Regions from separate parts of the Staphylococcus sp. MZ3 genome, predicted to be linked through region 1. Evidence: riboswitches for the same ligand, from Rfam matches in the RefSeq annotation. Region 1 holds a riboswitch; each other region holds the start of a gene.
What was found. Region 1 has a riboswitch for S-adenosylmethionine ahead of metK (methionine adenosyltransferase). Riboswitches for the same ligand answer to the same signal wherever they lie in the genome.
Positions count from the first base shown of each region.

Region 2: another riboswitch for S-adenosylmethionine. It lies ahead of KI230_RS11690 (Na+/H+ antiporter NhaC family protein); the one in region 1 lies ahead of metK (methionine adenosyltransferase).
Region 3: another riboswitch for S-adenosylmethionine. It lies ahead of KI230_RS04050 (methionine ABC transporter ATP-binding protein); the one in region 1 lies ahead of metK (methionine adenosyltransferase).
Region 4: another riboswitch for S-adenosylmethionine. It lies ahead of metX (homoserine O-acetyltransferase MetX); the one in region 1 lies ahead of metK (methionine adenosyltransferase).

Region 1 is NZ_CP076026.1:1,879,788-1,883,005, reverse strand. It holds gene pckA (phosphoenolpyruvate carboxykinase (ATP)) at 1-966, opposite strand, end outside; SAM riboswitch class I at 1,121-1,232, shown strand; gene metK (methionine adenosyltransferase) at 1,338-2,531, shown strand; gene KI230_RS09005 (nuclease-related domain-containing protein) at 2,656-3,218, shown strand, end outside.
Region 2 is NZ_CP076026.1:2,364,186-2,367,403, reverse strand. It holds gene KI230_RS11700 (SDR family oxidoreductase) at 1-718, shown strand, start outside; gene KI230_RS11695 (hypothetical protein) at 1,205-1,774, shown strand; SAM riboswitch class I at 1,827-1,922, shown strand; gene KI230_RS11690 (Na+/H+ antiporter NhaC family protein) at 1,999-3,218, shown strand, end outside.
Region 3 is NZ_CP076026.1:855,575-858,792, forward strand. It holds gene KI230_RS04035 (YwqG family protein) at 1-112, shown strand, start outside; gene KI230_RS04040 (toprim domain-containing protein) at 527-913, shown strand; gene KI230_RS04045 (thioredoxin family protein) at 906-1,202, shown strand; SAM riboswitch class I at 1,260-1,363, shown strand; gene KI230_RS04050 (methionine ABC transporter ATP-binding protein) at 1,452-2,477, shown strand; gene KI230_RS04055 (methionine ABC transporter permease) at 2,470-3,165, shown strand; gene KI230_RS04060 (MetQ/NlpA family ABC transporter substrate-binding protein) at 3,183-3,218, shown strand, end outside.
Region 4 is NZ_CP076026.1:13,537-16,754, forward strand. It holds gene serS (serine--tRNA ligase) at 1-19, shown strand, start outside; gene KI230_RS00050 (AzlC family ABC transporter permease) at 671-1,366, shown strand; gene KI230_RS00055 (AzlD domain-containing protein) at 1,363-1,692, shown strand; SAM riboswitch class I at 1,896-1,994, shown strand; gene metX (homoserine O-acetyltransferase MetX) at 2,053-3,021, shown strand.

The DNA of each region.
Region 1 (3,218 bases):
GGCACGCGTGTTTTCTGTATAACGATTGTCTTCAAAGTCCACTGAACCATCTTCTGCAACTACAGTGTTCTCTAAAATTGCACCATATTTGATTGCGTCAAAAATCTGTGGTTCTTTTTCTTTGGAAAGATTAATTGCTTTTGCATAGCAGCCACCTTCGATATTAAAGACCCCGTTTTTATTCCAGCCGTGTTCATCATCACCGATTAGTTTACGGTGTGGGTCAGCCGATAAGGTTGTTTTACCAGTGCCAGATAGACCAAAGAATAATGCAACATCGCCTTTTTCACCAACGTTTGCTGAGCAATGCATGCTCATAATATCTTGCATCGGTAAGAGATAATTCATTACAGAGAAGATACCTTTTTTCATTTCACCAGCGTATTCAGTACCGCCGATTAAAATGACTTTGTGTTTAAATGAAATAATGACAAAGGTTTCAGATTTAGTACCATCAACTTCTGGATCTGCTTTAAAATGTGGTGCAGAAACGATAGTGAAGTTAGGTTTAATCTTTGTAGCTTCTTCTTTTGATTCAGGTCTAATAAACATATTTTTAGCAAATAAATTATGCCATGCTAATTCATTGATGACTGTAAGTTTTAACATTGTATCTTTATCGCTACCAGCGTAGCCTTTAAATACGTATAGTTCATCTTTTTTATCTAAATAGTCTAGTACTTTATGGTATAACTTCAAGAAAGTTTCTTCATCGATAGGTTGATTAATTTCTCCCCAATCAATGTTATCTCTATATGAAGGTTCAGAGACAAAAAATTTGTCTTTAGGCGAACGACCAGTATATTTTCCAGTACTTGCATTAACAGCACCAAGTTCTGTTAATACCCCTTCGTTATTGTCTAAGATTTTATTATAAAGTTGTGTCGTCGAAAGTTGAAAATGTGACGTTGGTTTTTTCAGTAATTTGTCAATTTTAGTTGTTTCAGTGTATGTGTCTACTGACATCCTAAATCCCTCCAAAGCGATAATTTAAATGTAAGCCTTTACATTTAATTAGTATAACACATTAACATAATTAATCTACAATATTTTACTGTAAATTTATTTGTGAAAAATTGACATTAATTCATTAATTAGGTACTATTATTTTTAACGGATTCTCTTATCCTGAGTGGTGGAGGGACATGGACCCAATGAAACCCAGCAACCTCTTTTTTTATAAAAGAAAGGTGCCAAACCGTTTGCAGACAAATAGGTCTGAACGATAAGAGCGAATGGACGTATTAGGCCTTCTCTCTATATTAATAGTTAGAAGGTCTTTTTTATTTAGCTCACAGAGAGAGAATTTTCGTAATATAAATTTAAAGGAGCAAACTATGTTAAATAACAAACGATTATTTACTTCAGAGTCTGTTACAGAAGGACACCCAGATAAAATCGCTGACCAAGTGTCAGATGCAATATTAGATGCTATTTTAAAAGACGACCCAAATGCACGTGTAGCTTGTGAAACAACTGTTACAACAGGTATGGCATTGATCGCCGGCGAAATTTCTACAACAACATATGTTGATATTCCGAAAGTTGTTAGAGAAACAATTAAAGAAATTGGATACACAAGAGCAAAATATGGTTATGATTATGAAACAATGGCAATTTTAACTGCGATTGATGAACAATCACCTGACATTGCACAAGGCGTGGATAAAGCATTAGAGTATCGTGATAAAGATAGCGAAGAAGAAATTGAAGCAACAGGTGCAGGTGACCAAGGTTTAATGTTTGGTTACGCAACGAATGAAACAGAGACGTATATGCCTCTAGCAATTTATTTATCACATCAATTGGCAAAACGTTTATCAGATGTGCGTAAAGATGGTACGTTAAATTATTTACGACCAGACGGTAAAGTTCAGGTCACTGTTGAATATGATGAAAATGATAACCCAGTACGTATTGATACGATTGTCGTATCAACACAACATGCTGAGGATGTGACACTTGAACAAATTCAAGAAGACATTAAAGCACATGTCATTTATCCAACTGTTCCAGAAAACTTGATTAATGAACAAACTAAATTCTACATCAATCCTACAGGACGCTTTGTAATCGGTGGACCTCAAGGTGATGCAGGATTAACAGGACGTAAAATCATTGTTGATACGTACGGTGGCTATGCACGTCATGGTGGCGGATGCTTCAGTGGTAAGGATCCTACAAAAGTAGACCGTTCAGCTGCATACGCTGCACGTTATGTGGCTAAAAATATTGTTGCAGCAGGTTTAGCAGATCAATGTGAAGTACAATTGGCATATGCGATTGGTGTTGCAGAACCAGTGTCAATTGCAATTGATACATTTGGAACAGGTAAAGTTTCTGAAGGGCAACTTGTTGAAGCAGTTAGAAAACACTTTGACCTAAGACCTGCTGGTATTATTAAAATGCTTGATTTGAAACAACCAATTTACAAACAAACTGCTGCTTATGGTCATTTTGGACGTACAGATGTCTTATTCCCATGGGAAAAATTAGACAAAGTGGAAGAATTAAAAGACGCAGTAAAATAATAAGATGAATTGAATATAGCTAAATAAAAGATTTTCGATATATAAATGATAATATGTATCGAAAATCTTTAGCTTTTCTATTATAATTAAAGTTATTCATATATTAAAAAGGAGCGTTGTTGTGATGGATTTATCTTCACCGGTAGTCATTGGACTCATTATTGCAGTAGTCATTGCATTAATCTTTTTTGTCCTTTTCTTAGTTGCCTTAGGTAGTAAGAAAAAAGTTAAGCGACAAACAGAAGAAAAGTATGAACAACAAGAACAAAACATTAAAAAGTCTCATGAAGAAGCTTTAGAGAAAGAGCGTATTCAAAATAAAAAGACAATTACAAAACAACAAGAAGATTATAATCACATGGTTAGTACAAAAGATCGTGAGATTGACGCATTAAAATTGTTCTCGAAAAATCATAGTGAATATGTAACGGACATGAGATTAATTGGTATTCGTGAAAGATTAGTTAAAGAAAAACGAATTCGACCAGAAGATATGCACATTATGGCAAATATCTTTTTACCAAAGGATGGCTTTAATAATATTGAACGAATTAGTCATTTAGTATTAACAAGAACTGGTCTTTATATTATTGATTCTCAATTGTTAAAAGGTCATGTTTATAATGGTATTAGTGGCGGTCAATTTAAAGATTTACCACCAATGGAACAAGTATTTGATACATTGGA
Region 2 (3,218 bases), 480 kb from region 1:
TGGTGACTCAGCAATAGGGCGTGCAGCAGCAATTGCGTATGCTAAAGAAGGTGCAGATGTAGCGATTAACTATCTTCCGAGTGAAGAACAAGATGCACAAGAAGTACGCCAAGTGATTGAAGAAAGTGGTCAAAAGGCAGTGTTAATTCCTGGTGATATAAGAGATGAGCAGTTCAACTATGACCTTGTTGAACAAGCATATCAACAATTAGGTGGCTTAGATAATGTTACTTTAGTTGCTGGACATCAACAGTATCATGATGATATTCATGGATTTACAACTGAGGCATTTACAGAAACATTTGAAACGAATGTCTATCCGCTATTTTGGACAGTTCAAAAAGCATTGGAATATTTAAAACCGGGTGCGTCAATTACAACGACATCATCTGTACAAGGTTATAATCCTAGTCCTATTCTTCATGATTATGCCGCTTCAAAAGCAGCAATTATTTCATTAACTAAAAGTTTTTCAGAAGAATTAGGACCAAAAGGAATTAGAGTGAACTGTGTAGCGCCTGGTCCATTCTGGTCACCATTACAAATTTCTGGTGGACAACCTCAAAGTAAAATCCCAACATTTGGTCAAAAAACACCTTTAGGTCGTGCAGGTCAACCTGTTGAGTTATGTGGAACTTATGTGCTATTAGCGTCAGAAGAATCAAGTTATACAACTGGACAAGTGTTCGGTGTTAGCGGTGGAGTGCAAATAGATTAGGGTTGTATGAAGCTTTTAATTGAACAACATAATATTAATTTAGTTACTTCAATCCATTAAATTAAAATGAATTGGTGAAGTGTATTTTAAATAGTCGGTAAAGGTGTGTATCTTTATCGGCTTATTTTAATACTCTGTCATAAGGAGCGTTTGCTCAGGGTGTGGATTATAAGGTTTAAGCAGAATAAACTTTCTTAATGAGGATGTCAGGACAACAACGAAAAAATTAAAAAATGTTGCGGGATTGGGTTTAGGGACGGTTAGTGGAAGAAAGTTAAATTCATTAACAAGTGAAATGCCTAAGGCTAGATATTAAACGTCAGAACGGACAAAGAATAATAGGATATGTTTTCAATTAAATAGCGAAGTATTTATATGTTAAGATGATGTAAATTACATAGAAACGCTACCCGTAGAAGTACTGATCATAGAAACGCTGATAAACGTAAATTTGCAAACTCGATATTAAACAAAGGGGTTGTTATTATGGCATTAATAGTATCTAGAGCTATATTATTTTTGATTTTAGCATTAGCTTTTGGAATAGCGACTGTTTTTCCTGAACAAAAATTACCATTATATATAGTATTCACATTATTTGTAGCAGTTGCGATCGTTTCGAATGTATGGTTTACACATCAAAACGTTAAAAAGCATATCATTAAGTTTAACAAATACGTCGCATACTTTTTATCCTTTGTCTCAGGGTTACTTTACATTGGATTTGTAATTTATACATTAACTATAGGGAGCTATGATGTTTTACCAATTATTATATTTGCAATAATTATCGTATTGGTTCAAATATTAGAAAATATACTGGGAATCAGTATAAAAAATACGCGTCTATCAAACAAACAGTTGAAAGTCATCTCCAAGCAACGTGTTCAGCAATTTAAAGTCATATCATTAATATTAGTAAGTGTGTCTATCGTGTTCATTTTTATTGCATTAATGCTTAAATGGTGGCTTTTACTTGTTATTAGCATTATTGTTTTGATTATTATTACAGTAGCAATGATTGTTTATGAAAAATATTATACGACTCCTGATTAATTTATGATTGACGTACTAAGGATTATCTTGTAACGTAAACGTAAATAAGCATCACTTATCTAGAGAGGTGGAGGGACTGGCCCTATGAAGCCTCGGCAACATCTCGAATGTGCCAATTCCAGTAACCGTAATGGTTTGAAGATAAGCAGGTAAAGCACATGAAAACCTCTTTCTTCATCGTTTGTGAGAAAGAGGTATTTTTAATTGGAAAGCAGGTAAAAAGGATGGAAGTACATAAAAAGAGCAATGCTTGGGCATTATTCCCCTTGTTATTATTTGTGGCGTTGTTTTTAGGCGTAGGTATTATCACAGGTGATTTTACTTCAATGCCATTAAATGTTGCAATTACGATAACGGTAATTGTGGCGTTATTAATGAATCGAAAAGAATCATTTGCTAAAAAAGTTGAGGTCTTCACGAAAGGTGCAGGCCATTCAAACATTATTTTAATGATGTTGATTTTTATTTTAGCAGGTGCATTTTCAAATACAGCTGAAAAAATGGGTGGCGTAAAGTCGACAGTTAATTTAGGACTATCATTAATCCCAGAAAATTTAATTATTGTAGGATTGTTTGTGATTTGTATGTTTGTTTCTATATCTATGGGGACGTCAGTAGGGACTGTTGCTGCAATAGCACCTGTTGGTTACGGATTTGCACAAGCGACAGATGTACCAACTGCGCTAGCAATGGCTACAGTTGTTGGAGGTGCAATGTTCGGCGATAATCTATCAATGATTTCAGATACAACAATTGCTGCGGTTAGAACACAACATACGAAAATGAAAGATAAATTCAGAGTAAACTTTAAAATTGTATTGCCAGGTGCTATTTTAACGATTATTATTCTGTATTTCTTAACGAATGGCATTTCTTTAAATCATGCTAAAAGCTATGATTATAATCTAATTAAAGTTGTACCGTATATTTTAGTATTGGTATTAGCATTATTAGGTGTAAATGTCATTATCGTATTGATTGGCGGAACATTATTAGCCGGAATCATTGGTCTCATAGATGGTTCATTCGGTTGGATGGGGCTACTAGATGCAGTGTCCAAAGGTATTATAAGCATGGAAGATATTGCTATGATTGCGTTGCTAATTGGTGGTTTAGTCGGTATTATTCAACACAATGGTGGTATTGAATGGTTGTTGCAATTTGTTCGCTCTAAAGTGAAATCAAAGCGTGGCGCAGAATTAGGAATTGCGAGTTTGGTAAGTGTCGCAGATATTGCCACGGCAAACAACACCATCTCTATTATTATGTCAGGTCCTTTAGCTAAAAATATTGCAGATGAATATGATGTAGATTCAAGGAAATCAGCAAGTATTCTTGATATATTTGGAGGCTGCTTCCAAGGTTTATTACCATATAGCCCGCAAGTCATTTCAGCGGCTGGTGTAGCTGGTATTTCACCGTTAATGTTATTCCCATACAGCAT
Region 3 (3,218 bases), 1.0 Mb from region 1:
TAATTCTTCGATTATATGGGGTGATTTAGGTATTGCCAATATCTTAGTAAAATCTACTGACCTTGAGGCTATGAAGTTTGATGATTACATGTATTCATGGGATTGCAGCTAAGAGAATCATAAAAATATATTACTTTAACAAGTGTAGTATCTATAGATCAATCTAGGGAGTGGGACAGAAATGATATTTTCGCAAAATTTATTTCGTCGTCCCACCCCAACTTGCATTGTCTGTAGAAATTGGAAGTCCAATTTCTCTGTGTTGGGGCCCCGCTATGATTGAAAAGTTTGTTATAGGTGTATTTTCTTTTGGTTAACTATTGGTAATATAACATTGTAGATTTTAGGATGTTGATTTTTGACTTAGCCTTTGTCTGCTTATGTTAAATGTTACAGCTAGTCAAACATTGAGTTTGTAATTATTATATTAAGCTAGTTTAAATTTTTTGTGATTTATGTTTTATTCATACCAATTTTGTGAAATGATACAGTGACAGATGTTTATTGATTTTAAAGGGTGATGATGATGGCTATTGTAAATAAAGTGATAATTGTTGAAGGAAAATCTGATAAAAAAAGGGTGCAACAGGTTATTGCAGAACCAGTCAATATTATTTGTACTCATGGAACAATGAGTATAGATAAGCTTGATGATATGATAGAATCACTGTATGATAAACAAGTTTTTGTATTAGCCGATTCTGATGACGAAGGAGATCGAATTAGAAATTGGTTTAAACGTTATTTGAGTGAAAGTGAACATATATTTATTGATAAAACTTACTGTCAAGTTGCGAATTGCCCCAAACAATATTTGGCGCATGTACTTTCAAAACATGGCTTTACTTGTAAGAAAGAAACACCTCTTTTACCGAATATAAATAATGAAAGGTTAGTTTTAGTAAATGAATAATTCATTAGACATCAAAGATGTAACTACATTTTATGAGGAAGACAAACATTTAATCTTTGGTTATACACCAACGTGTGGTACTTGTAAGGTTTCAGAAAGAATGTTAGACATTGCTAATGAAATATTGCAGTTACCATTATTGAAAATAGATTTAAACTTTTATCCTCAGTTTTGTAAAGATATGCAAATCATGTCTACGCCGATTTTATTGTTGATGAATAAAGATAAAGAAGTAAAACGAATTTATGCATTTAAATCGGTGACTGATTTGTTAGAAAATTTAAAATAGTTATTGACGAAATTTTACTAAGGTGTTAGGATTAATACAAATTAAATGATGCGTAAACTCTTATCGAGAGTGGTGGAGGGATGTGCCCTACGAAGCCCGGCAACCGTCTTATATAGAAATGGTGCCAATTCACATAAAGTTTTAACTTTTGAAGATGAGAGAAACAATACTACTATTGCTTTCTCAATTTTTCTATCGATATTGAGAAAGCATTTTTTATTTTATTAAGCAACACAGGGAGGAATCAACGTGATTGAATTAAAAGAAGTTGTTAAAGAATATCGGACTAAAAATAAAGAAGTCCTTGCTGTAGATCACGTTAATTTATCGATTCGAGCAGGATCGATTTATGGCGTCATTGGTTTTTCTGGAGCAGGAAAAAGTACTTTGATTCGAATGTTTAATCATTTAGAAGCGCCTACATCAGGCGAAGTTATTATAGATGGGGACCATATAGGTCAATTGTCCAAAAATGGATTAAGAGCAAAAAGACAAAAAGTAAGTATGATCTTCCAACATTTTAATTTGTTATGGTCAAGGACTGTGTTAAAAAATATTATGTTTCCGCTTGAAATTGCAGGTGTCCCTAGAAGGAGAGCTAAGCAAAAAGCATTAGAACTTGTCGAACTCGTCGGTTTAAAAGGTAGAGAAAAGGCTTATCCATCAGAGTTATCAGGTGGACAAAAGCAACGTGTTGGGATTGCACGAGCGTTAGCTAATGATCCAACGGTCTTGCTTTGTGATGAGGCAACAAGTGCACTTGATCCGCAAACAACAGATGAAATTTTAGATCTACTACTAAAAATTAGAGAACAACAAAATTTAACAATTGTACTAATTACGCATGAAATGCATGTCATTCGTCGTATTTGTGATGAAGTTGCAGTTATGGAAAGTGGTAAAGTGATAGAACGTGGACCGGTGACACAGTTTTTTGAAAATCCGCAACACACTGTGACAAAACGATTTGTGAAAGAAGATTTAAATGATGATTTCGAAACATCTTTAACAGAATTAGAGCCATTAGAAAAAGATGCTTATATCGTTAGATTAGTTTTCGCTGGTTCAACAACAACCGAGCCTATTGTATCGAGTCTATCTACTGCCTATGATATTAAAATTAATATTTTAGAAGCAAATATTAAAAATACAAAAAATGGAACAGTCGGCTTTTTAGTTCTGCATATTCCATATATTTCAAGTGTAGATTTCGGAAAATTCGAAAAAGAGTTAATTGAGCGACAAGTTAAAATGGAGGTGTTAAGACATGGGTAAATCATTTAGTGAAATTATAAATGAAATGATTACAATGCCTAATATTCAGTGGCCAGAAGTTTGGACTGCAATAGTCGAAACACTATACATGACAGTCGTCTCAACTATATTTGCATTTATACTTGGTCTTATTTTAGGTGTGTTATTATTCTTGTCTGCTAAAGGTAAGTCTATCGGTGCAAGGTTATTTTATTCTATCGTTTCTTTCATTGTTAACTTATTTAGAGCGATACCATTTATTATTTTAATTTTATTATTAATTCCATTTACAAGTTTGATACTTGGAACGATAAGTGGTCCGACAGGTGCGTTACCAGCCTTGATCATTGGCGCAGCGCCGTTTTATGCAAGGCTCGTAGAAATTGCTTTTAAAGAAATTGATAAAGGTGTCATCGAAGCGGCCTGGTCAATGGGCGCCAATACTTGGACAGTAATTCGTAAAGTCCTCTTACCTGAAGCCATGCCAGCGCTAGTGTCTGGCATTACAGTTACAGCAATCGCTTTAGTTGGTTCAACAGCAGTTGCAGGTGTAATTGGTGCCGGTGGTTTAGGAAATTTAGCATACTTAACAGGTTTCACTCGAAATCAAAATGATGTCATTTTAGTATCAACAGTTTTTATTTTAATTATTGTATTTATAATCCAATTCATTGGGGATTGGCTTACAAATAAACTTGATAAACGATAAATTGGGGGTTTCATTTTATGAAAAAATTATTTGGTCTTATTTTAGTATTAACA
Region 4 (3,218 bases), 930 kb from region 1:
TTCAAAACCAGTTAAATAAAGGCTTTAGCTACAAGCTTTAAAAAGTATATATCTACGTATACTTAAAGCAAGGGCAAGATACTTTAAATAATATTTTAAAAAGTGGTGACGAAGCTGTCGCCACTTTTTTTGTGCTGTAAAAGTATAATATTGAGTCAATGCACATAACAACAATAAATTAAGTTTGTGGTTTAATGGGGTGAACGCATTTCATTATAGCAACAATACGGGATAATTATGATGAACTAAAACAATCTAAAACGTAACAATTTTGAGCATCACTATTATAGGAAATTAAGCGATAAAATACTGATTTCGTTGATGTAGTATGAGTAATATCGATGGAGTAGGGTAGGGGGAGGGGATGATGATTATAAGGGAGTGGTACATGAATCAATATCCCATACTCATCATTAGATATAAAAAATTATAAAATTAGTATTTAAAAACAACTACAATCCATAGAAAATATTGAGGTAGTCTTAAATAAAAAATTGAAAATTCTAAAAAAATAAAAAGTTAATATGAAGCTGATTAAAGACTGCGGTATGTCTAACTTCAGACAAACCGGTGTCTAATGTTATTGCTTGTGATATAGAACTGTATTAGACTAGGTATATTATTTTTTTCGTAATTATATAAATATAAAGTGGCAAAGGAGGTAGTTGAGATGGCAACACATTTAAGTTTTAGACAAGGCGTACAAGAGTGTATCCCAACATTATTGGGTTATGCCGGTGTTGGTATTTCATTTGGTATTGTGGCTTCGTCTCAAAACTTTAGTATTTTAGAAATTATCTTGTTATGTCTTGTTATATATGCCGGTGCTGCGCAATTTATTATGTGCGCGTTGTTTATAGCAGGTACACCGATATCAGCGATTGTACTAACTGTATTTATCGTAAATTCAAGAATGTTCCTTTTAAGTATGTCGCTTGCACCAAACTTCAAGACATATGGGTTTTGGAACCGTGTTGGATTAGGTTCATTAGTAACTGACGAAACGTTTGGCGTCGCCATTACACCTTATTTAAAAGGAGAAGCTATCAATGATCGTTGGATGCATGGTCTTAATATCACAGCATATTTATTTTGGGCAATTTCATGTGTAGCTGGGGCTTTATTTGGCGAATATATCTCAAATCCGCAAACGCTAGGGTTAGATTTTGCTATCACGGCTATGTTTATCTTTTTGGCCATTGCGCAATTTGAATCAATTACTAAATCGCGATTAAGAATTTACATAGTACTCATTATTGCCGTCATAGTAATGATGTTATCGCTAAGTATGTTTATGCCTTCATATCTAGCAATATTAATTGCAGCCACAATTTCAGCAGCGTTAGGAGTGATGATGGAACGATGATAACTCATATGAACATGTTAATACTTATTTTATTGTGTGGTATCGTAACGCTATTAATTCGAATTATACCTTTTATCATGATTTCAAAAGTGCAATTGCCTGATGTCGTGGTTCGATGGCTATCATTTATCCCAATCACACTATTTACGGCACTTGTCATAGACAGCATTATTCAACAGACGCCTCATGGTGAGGGGTATACATTAAACATCCCTTACATTATCGCGCTCATTCCGACGGTTATTTTATCTATAATCACGCGTAGTTTAACTATTACAATTATTAGTGGGATTGTTATCATGGCAGCATTACGATTTTTCTTTTAAAAATAACTGAAAATCATTGAACAGATATTTAAACTTAGGTAAACTGTTAGTAATCAGAAAATTCTGATATACAAATCGTCTATGTTAAGATTGGGAATCGTGTATACGTAAGCGATTTGGCTAACGCATGACAATGATAACAACATTTTAAATGATAAAGTAATTCATCACTGAATCTCAACTAACACATAACAATTTCATATTTCTTATTGTGAGAAGTTGAGGGACTTGGCCCTGTGATACTTCAGCAACCGACTTTATAGCACGGTGCTAAAACCAACGAGTTACTCGAATGATAAGTATAAAGACTTCTTACTTTTCAATAGGGTGAGAAGTTTTTTGTTTAAGGAGGAAAGAACAATGACAAATTACACAGTAGATACTTTAAATCTAGGGAAATTTATTACAGAATCTGGGGAAGTCATAGATAACTTGCGTTTGAGATATGAGCATGTCGGTTATCATGGACAACCATTAGTTGTAGTTTGTCATGCATTAACTGGTAATCATTTAACATATGGAACAGATGATTATCCGGGTTGGTGGCGAGAAATTATTGATGGGGGATATATACCCATTCACGATTATCAATTTTTAACATTTGATGTTATTGGTAGTCCTTTCGGTTCAAGCTCACCTTTAAACGACACTCATTTTCCTAAAAAATTAACATTAAGAGATATTGTCAGAGCGAATGAACGAGGTATACAAGCCCTTGGTTATGACAAGATTAATATTTTAATAGGGGGAAGTCTTGGAGGAATGCAAGCAATGGAACTACTTTACAATCAACAGTTTGAAGTAGATAAAGCCATTATCCTTGCTGCAACAAGCCGAACATCATCTTATAGTAGAGCTTTTAATGAAATTGCAAGGCAAGCCATTCATCTTGGTGGTAAGGAAGGTCTAAGTATTGCACGCCAATTAGGTTTTTTGACATATCGATCATCAAAAAGTTATGATGAACGTTTCACGCCGGATGAAGTAGTCGCATACCAACAACATCAAGGTAATAAATTTAAAGAACATTTTGATTTGAATTGTTATCTGACACTGCTAGATGTATTGGATAGTCACAACATTGACCGAGGCCGCACAGACGTAACGCATGTTTTTAAAAATTTAGAAACAAAAGTGTTAACGATGGGGTTCATAGATGATTTGCTATATCCGGACGATCAAGTTCGTGCATTAGGTGAACGTTTTAAATATCATCGTCATTTCTTCGTGCCTGATAATGTTGGGCATGATGGATTCCTACTAAACTTTAGTACCTGGGCACCTAACTTATATCATTTCTTGAATTTAAAGCATTTTAAGCGCAAGTAATAATGTATATATTTTCAAAGAATGAAGCCACTAAATCACAGTTATCATATTCAAAAACATCTAGAGTACATGAGAGTGGAAATGAATTGTAAATCTAAATCAAGCTTGATTGCTGTGTAGTGGGATTAAATAATCATGTTGAAAATGAAAGCACACAAAAGCGATTCAAATGAGTATGTTAATTACTTATAAAACAT